Regions from separate parts of the Streptosporangium roseum DSM 43021 genome, predicted to be linked through region 2. Evidence: riboswitches for the same ligand, from Rfam matches in the RefSeq annotation. Region 2 holds a riboswitch; the other holds the start of a gene.
What was found. Region 2 has a riboswitch for cyclic di-AMP ahead of SROS_RS35255 (coiled-coil domain-containing protein). Riboswitches for the same ligand answer to the same signal wherever they lie in the genome.
Positions count from the first base shown of each region.

Region 1 (3,199 bases), 5.1 Mb from region 2:
AGGCGTCGGCGCTGCCGTGCCTCCCCGTTTTTCGATAGACATCGGTATGGTCAATATAACGATAGCGTGCTGAATGTGGTCAAGGATCAGGAGCCGAAAAGGCGCTACCAGTCCCGCCTCCGTGAGGACGGCACGCGGCGCACGCGCCAGGCGATCGTCGCGGCGGCCGGCGAGCTGTTCGTCGCGAACGGCTACGTGGCCACCTCCCTGGCCGACATCGCCGTCGCCGCCGGTGTCGCGCGCCCGACCGTCTTCGCCGCCTTCGGCTCCAAGCCGGCGCTGCTGCGCGAGGTGCTCGACCAGGCCCTCGCCGGTGACGACGCCCCCGTCCCGGTGGCCGACCGGCCGTGGTTCAAGCCCGTCTGGGACGCGACCACGCAGGCCGCCGTCCTCGACGCCTACGCGCAGGTGTGCGTGCTCATCGGGGGGCGCGCGGCGGCGCTCTTCGAGACCGTCCGCCGGGCCGCGGACGCGGCGCCCGAGGTGACCGAGCTGTGGGACACGCTGCAGGCCAACCGCCGCGCGGGGGCGCGCATGGTGGTCGAGCGCCTGCGGTCGACGGGGCCCTTGCGGCCGGGACTCGACGGGGAGCGGGCCGTCGACGTCATGTGGCTCCTCAACGACCCCGCCCATTACAGCGCCATGGTGCAGCGGTGCGACTGGCCCGCCGACTCCTTCCGCGACTGGCTGGCGGGCGTGATGCGGGACGCGCTGCTCCCTCGCTGAGAACGGCCGGGCGGTCGGCGCCCTCGTCCCCGGCGGCCATCTGTCCGTCGCCGAGTACGACCGGTACGGCCGCGTGGTGCGCGAGCTCACCGCGCACAACCGGGCGCCGGCACTCGGCAAGGACAGCTACCGTCTCGCCGAGCTCACCATCACCCGGTTCGACGCGCCCGAGCGCGCCGAGCTGCTGTCCACCCGCTCGATCTACGACGCCGCCGGGCGGCGCCAGGGTCGTCGGCAGGGAGGGGCCGGCCCGCCTGCAGCCCACCACCATCCACGGCGACGTGGGCACCGAGCTGGAGCCGGAGACCGGGACCGCGACGGTGCTCGACTACGACGAGTACGGCGTGGCGCGGTCGGAGATCCGGCGGTACGGCTGGCTGGGCGGCACGCGGAGCCCCGCGGAGACCCTCGACGGGACCGTCCGGCTGGGCGGCCGCCTGTACGATCCGGCGTTCGGCCGGTACCTCCAGCCCGGCGCGGTGCCCGCGGAGGCGGGCAACGCCTGCGAGTCCTGGTACGGCGACCCGGTGGGACGGAGGAATTGAAGATCGAATGCAGTGTGACGAATGTTACAGAAGTGACGGCCTTCGGATGATGATCATAATAATGTGACGAGGGTCATAAAAAAATAACGGAACCGCCTATCACGCAGGGATTACGGAACCGGGCGGGGTGCTTGTCGATCTCCATTTCCCTGGCATAGCTTTGCTGAAATTTGGTGATCGGAGTACCTTCTGGCGTCGCGGTGGCAAGCCATGTCGCCGCGCCGAATGCCTGCCCGAAGGTCAGGCATTCCGCAGAAAATCCAATTGGCCGCCGCTCCCCTGAGGGGTTGGACCCCATCGCGGCGGCCTGCCGAATCCGTGCAGCCAGGAGGCATGGAACCGGGGACCCAAGGGCCCTCAAGGTATGGCCAGGGGTGAATCGGCATATTTCATGCCGTAGGGCGACTTCCCCGCCCGAATCCGTCAGCTAACCCGGTAGGCATCAGTGGAAGCCCCAAGGAGAAATCCTGTCTACCACCCTGCGTAACCCCCGTCTGTCGCGCCTTGCCCGCCTTTCCCTCGGCGGTGCCGCACTCACCCTGACCGCCTCGTCCGGAGCGGTCGTGCTGGGATCCACGGCGGCACAGGCGACGACGGACATCGTGGTCGCGGTCCAGGCCAAGAGCACGGCGAAGGCCGAGAGTACGGCGAAGGCCAAGACCACCCGGACGAGCAAGGTCGCACGACAGAAGGTGAAGGCACACAAGGCCGTCTCGGCGGCCACGAAGCAGATCGGCGATCCGTACCGGTGGGGAGCCTCCGGCCCCGGCTCGTTCGACTGCTCCGGGCTCGTCCAGTACGCGTGGCGCAAGGCCGGCGTCTCCCTCCCCCGGATCACGCACAGCCAGTACCGCGCCGTCAGGAAGAAGGTCTCGTGGAGCAGCCTGCGCCCCGGTGACCTGATGTTCTTCTACGGCAAGGGCCACGTGGGCATGTATGTCGGCAAGGGCAAGATGGTCCACTCGCCGAGCAGCGGCAAGACGGTCCGGATCGTGAAGCTGAAGGGGTACTACAAGTCCTCCTTCGCCGGAGCGGTCCGTCCCGGCGGCTGACCCCGAGCGAATCGGCCCCGTCCATCCTCCGCGGATGGACGGGGCCGCTCCATGCCGGTCGAGTAACATCAGCTCATATGTCCGTCCGGAGAGGGCGCCGCGCCGTGCTCACCGGGATGCTGGCGCTGATGAGCGCCGGCCTGACCGCCGGGGCGGGGCCGCTCCCGCAGGATACGCGCGGCCTCTGGCCGGGGGCCGCGACCGTGGTCCGCGGGGAGCACTCCGTCGTGATCGGCCACCGCGTCCCGCTCGCCGATCTCCGCGATCTGGCGTCGAGGGCCGACCGTGCCCGCCGTACCGTCGGGCGGATCTGGGGACCGGTCCGGCCGGTGATCCTCTTTCCCGCCACCGACGCGGAGGCGGCGGCGCTCGCGGGTGCCGGGAGCACGGGAGGGCTGGCCGCGATGGCCACCGCCGACAGGGTGATCGTCCTTCCGTCGGGCTACGCGAGGCTCAGCGCGGCCGGCCGGGACGTGGTGATCACGCACGAGCTCACCCACGTGGCCACCGGCGCGACCCGCGGCGGCCGGGTGCCGATGTGGCTGTCGGAGGGGTTCGCCGACTACGTGGGATACCGCGACGCCGGGATCGGGGTCCGCGAGGCCGCCGCCGAGCTGGCAGCGGAGGTGCGCGCGGGCACCCTGCCCGCCCGGCTCCCCGGAGCCGCCGACTTCGCCCCCGGCGCCCCGCGGCTGGCGCAGGCCTACGAGGAGGCGTGGCTCGCCTGCCGCTACATCGCGGAGCGCTTCGGTGAGAAGGCGCTGGTGAGGCTCTACGGTAGCGATGTCGGCAGCGCGCTGGGCCTGTCGCGGGCGGAGCTCACCGCCGCCTGGCGTGACCACCTCCGGAGGGAACTGGGTTGACGCGGACCACGAC
Region 1 covers NC_013595.1:2,927,111-2,930,309, forward strand. The annotation lists gene SROS_RS13025 (TetR/AcrR family transcriptional regulator) at 67-726, shown strand; gene SROS_RS13030 (hypothetical protein) at 1,008-1,271, shown strand; gene SROS_RS49495 (hypothetical protein) at 1,345-1,569, opposite strand; cyclic di-AMP (ydaO/yuaA leader) riboswitch at 1,570-1,728, shown strand; gene SROS_RS13035 (C40 family peptidase) at 1,835-2,323, shown strand; gene SROS_RS13040 (hypothetical protein) at 2,401-3,186, shown strand.
Region 1: another riboswitch for cyclic di-AMP. It lies ahead of SROS_RS13035 (C40 family peptidase); the one in region 2 lies ahead of SROS_RS35255 (coiled-coil domain-containing protein).

Region 2 (3,199 bases):
TCGGCGTGCACGGGATGGACGCCCGCGCCGGGTTCACCACTCCGAACCTGCTGGAGGCGGAGACCAACCGCGAGCTGGTCGCCTCCGCGCACCGCCTGGTGGTGCCCGCCGATCACACCAAGTGGGGGACGGTCGGGATCAGCACGATCGCCGAGCTGTCCCAGGCCCACGTCGTGATCACCGACTCCGGCATGCCGGACGAGGCCCGCGACGAGCTCACCGCCCAGGTCGGCGAGCTGATCGTCGCCGAGGCGCGGCCGGAGAGCGCGGTGCTGAGCCGATGAAGCGCACGATCACCCACCTGGCCGACGGGCGGGAACTGTTCTACTTCGACCGGCACGACGACGCCGACCGCGGCGCGATCGACAAGCGCGACCTGCCGCCCCGCCCGCCGGCCTCCGAGCTGCGCTACGACCCGCTCACCGAGGAGTGGATCGCGGTGGCCGGGCACCGCCAGGGGCGCACCTTCCTGCCGCCGGCGAGCGAGTGCCCGCTGTGCCCGTCGACCCTCGGCAACCTGACCGAGGTCCCGTCGAGCGCCTACGACGTCGTCGTCTTCGAGAACCGATTCCCCTCCTTCTCCGCCCAGAGGGGCGAACACCACCAGGTGGGGGGGCTGAGCGAGGTCCGCCCGGGGACCGGGCGGTGCGAGGTGGTCTGCTTCACCTCCGACCACGGCTCGTCCTTCTCCGAGCTCTCCGCCGGCCAGGTCGAGCTGGTCATGGAGGCCTGGATCGACCGTACGGCGGAGCTGTCCGCGATGCCCGGCGTGGAGCAGGTGTTCTGCTTCGAGAACCGGGGAGCGGAGATCGGCATCACTCTGGCCCACCCTCACGGCCAGATCTACGCCTACCCCTACGTGACCCCGCGCACCAGGCTCTCCCTCGGCGCGGCCGAGCGCCATCGGGAGCGGACCGGGGGCAACCTGTTCGCCGACGTGCTGGCCGCCGAGCGGGAGGCCGGGATCCGCGTGGTCGCCTCGAACGAGCACTGGACGGCCTTCGTCCCCGCCGCGGCGCGCTGGCCCGTGGAGGTCCACCTCTACCCGCACCGCCAGGTCCCCGACCTGGGCGGGCTGGAGCCCGCCGAGCGCGCGGCGTTCGGACCGCTCTACACGGAGGTGCTCCGCCGCCTGGACGGGCTTTTCGGCGTGCCCATGCCGTACGTCGCGGCCTGGCACCAGGCGCCGGTGAACGTCGGCCGGGAGCTGTCGTACGCGCACCTGGAGCTGTTCAGCATCCGCCGGGCGCCGGACAAGCTGAAGTATCTCGCCGGATCGGAGTCGGCCATGGGGGCTTTCGTGAACGACGTCCTGCCTGAGGAGACGGCGCGCCTTTTACGTTCTCTTGTCACAGGATGATCACTTATTAGTCTCAGATTGGGGTCGCGTTACCCAGGGTTTACCACTACTATCCTCACACATCGGACCTAATGTCCGATATGCCTAATTCCGGGCGCGTCGCCCGGGAGCCGGGGACCCACCGCACTTGGGGTGAACCACTTCGGTGGAAGGGCTTCCTCCAGCCCGAACCCGTCAGCTAACCCGGTAGGCGGAAGGAGAGGAGAGTCGTGGCGGCTCTATCCCCCACGTTCCGTCGCCATGCGGCTTTGACCATTTCCATGGTTTCGGCCCTAGCGTTCACCCTTGGCACGGCTACCGCGGGTAACGCGACCCCCAAGCCGAAGGAGTCCCAGCTCCGCGCCGAGCTGGCCCAGCTCAACAAGAAGGTCGACAAGCTCATCGAGACCTACGCGGCCAAGCGCGAATCCCTCAAGAAGGCCCAGGCCGCCGAGAGCGTCGCCAAGACGGACCTGCGCAAGGCCGAGGAGAGCTACGCCGAGGCCGAGAAGCAGGTCGACACCCTCGCCCAGTACCGCTACCAGAGCAACGCCGTCGACCTGCCCTCCGTGCTGTTCTCCACCGACATCGGAGGCCTCGCGATCATGGAGCAGCTCAGCGCCCAGCAGAGCACCTACCTGCAGGGCTTCGCCCTGAGCCGGGACCTCAAGAAGCAGGCGGCGGACAAGGCCGCCCAGCTCACCAAAGCGATCGGCGAGGAGGCGGCGGCAGTGGAGAACCAGCGTGAGGAAGCCGAGCAGGTGATCGACGACATCGAGAAGAAGCTCGACGCGCTCGTCCCCACCGGCTCCGGCCGCCGCGCCGACGGCAGCTGGGCCCCCCAGCTCCCCGCCGGCGCCGACAACATCACCGACCGCACCCGGATCATGCGCGAAGCCATCAAGAAGCGCTTTCCCCTGCCCTACCAGGTCGGCTGTTACCGGGCCGCGAACGACGGCGGCGAACACCCCCTCGGCCGCGCCTGCGACTTCATGATGAGCACCGGCGGCTCGATGCCCTCGGCCGCCCACATCAAACTCGGCGACGAGATCGCCGCCTGGACCATCAAGAACAAGGCCGCCCTCGGCGTCAAATACGTCATCTGGCGCCAGCGCATCAACTCCGGCTCCGGCTGGCGCCCGATGTCCAACCGCGGCGGCATCACCGCCAACCACTTCGACCACGTCCACATCTCGATGTACTGAGCTGCTGGGGCGCTGACCTGCGGTTAACGCGTCGTGGATGGCTCTCGGGGCACACTACGCGTTCACCGCCGCCAACATTTCCGGGCTTCTCGATCACCGAGTGGCACCCGGCCCCGTCGTCAAACGGTGTCAGCCGTCAGCGACATGGTCGGACAGGGCATCATGCGGAGCCCGGGCTGATGAAGCAGACGGCAAGGACGTCAGAACCCCCTCCCCCGTAGTCCGACCAGTCCGCGCCGCCCGCGTAGCGGGCCCAGTCCGCCTTGTCGATCTCCGCGTTGGTGTTACCGCTGCAAGCCGCCCGCTCCGGGTCGGCGACGACCTCGGCGAGGCCCCTGAGATCCCACAGGGAGACCCCGCCGGGGCCGGCCGCCAGGGCGATGCCGCCATCGGCGCTGAGAGCCACGGAATCGATCTCCCGCGCGTATCCCTTCAACGCGGCCGTCCGGGCCGGCCCGGACGGGGCGGAGAGGTCCCAGAGAATCCCGGAATCGCTCGGTCCCGCGAGCAGGGCGATCTTCCCGTCGGAGGTCAGGGCCATGTCATAAATGTCGGCGAGGGGCACATCGAACACAGCCGTGCTGACCGGACGCGACCGGTCATCGAGGTTCCAGAGCCCGGCCCGATACGCGTTTCCAGCGAGGACGACGCGCCC
Region 2 covers NC_013595.1:8,068,002-8,071,200, forward strand. The annotation lists gene SROS_RS35245 (DeoR/GlpR family DNA-binding transcription regulator) at 1-284, shown strand, start outside; gene galT (galactose-1-phosphate uridylyltransferase) at 281-1,360, shown strand; cyclic di-AMP (ydaO/yuaA leader) riboswitch at 1,432-1,567, shown strand; gene SROS_RS35255 (coiled-coil domain-containing protein) at 1,621-2,544, shown strand; gene SROS_RS35260 (WD40 repeat domain-containing protein) at 2,705-3,199, opposite strand, start outside.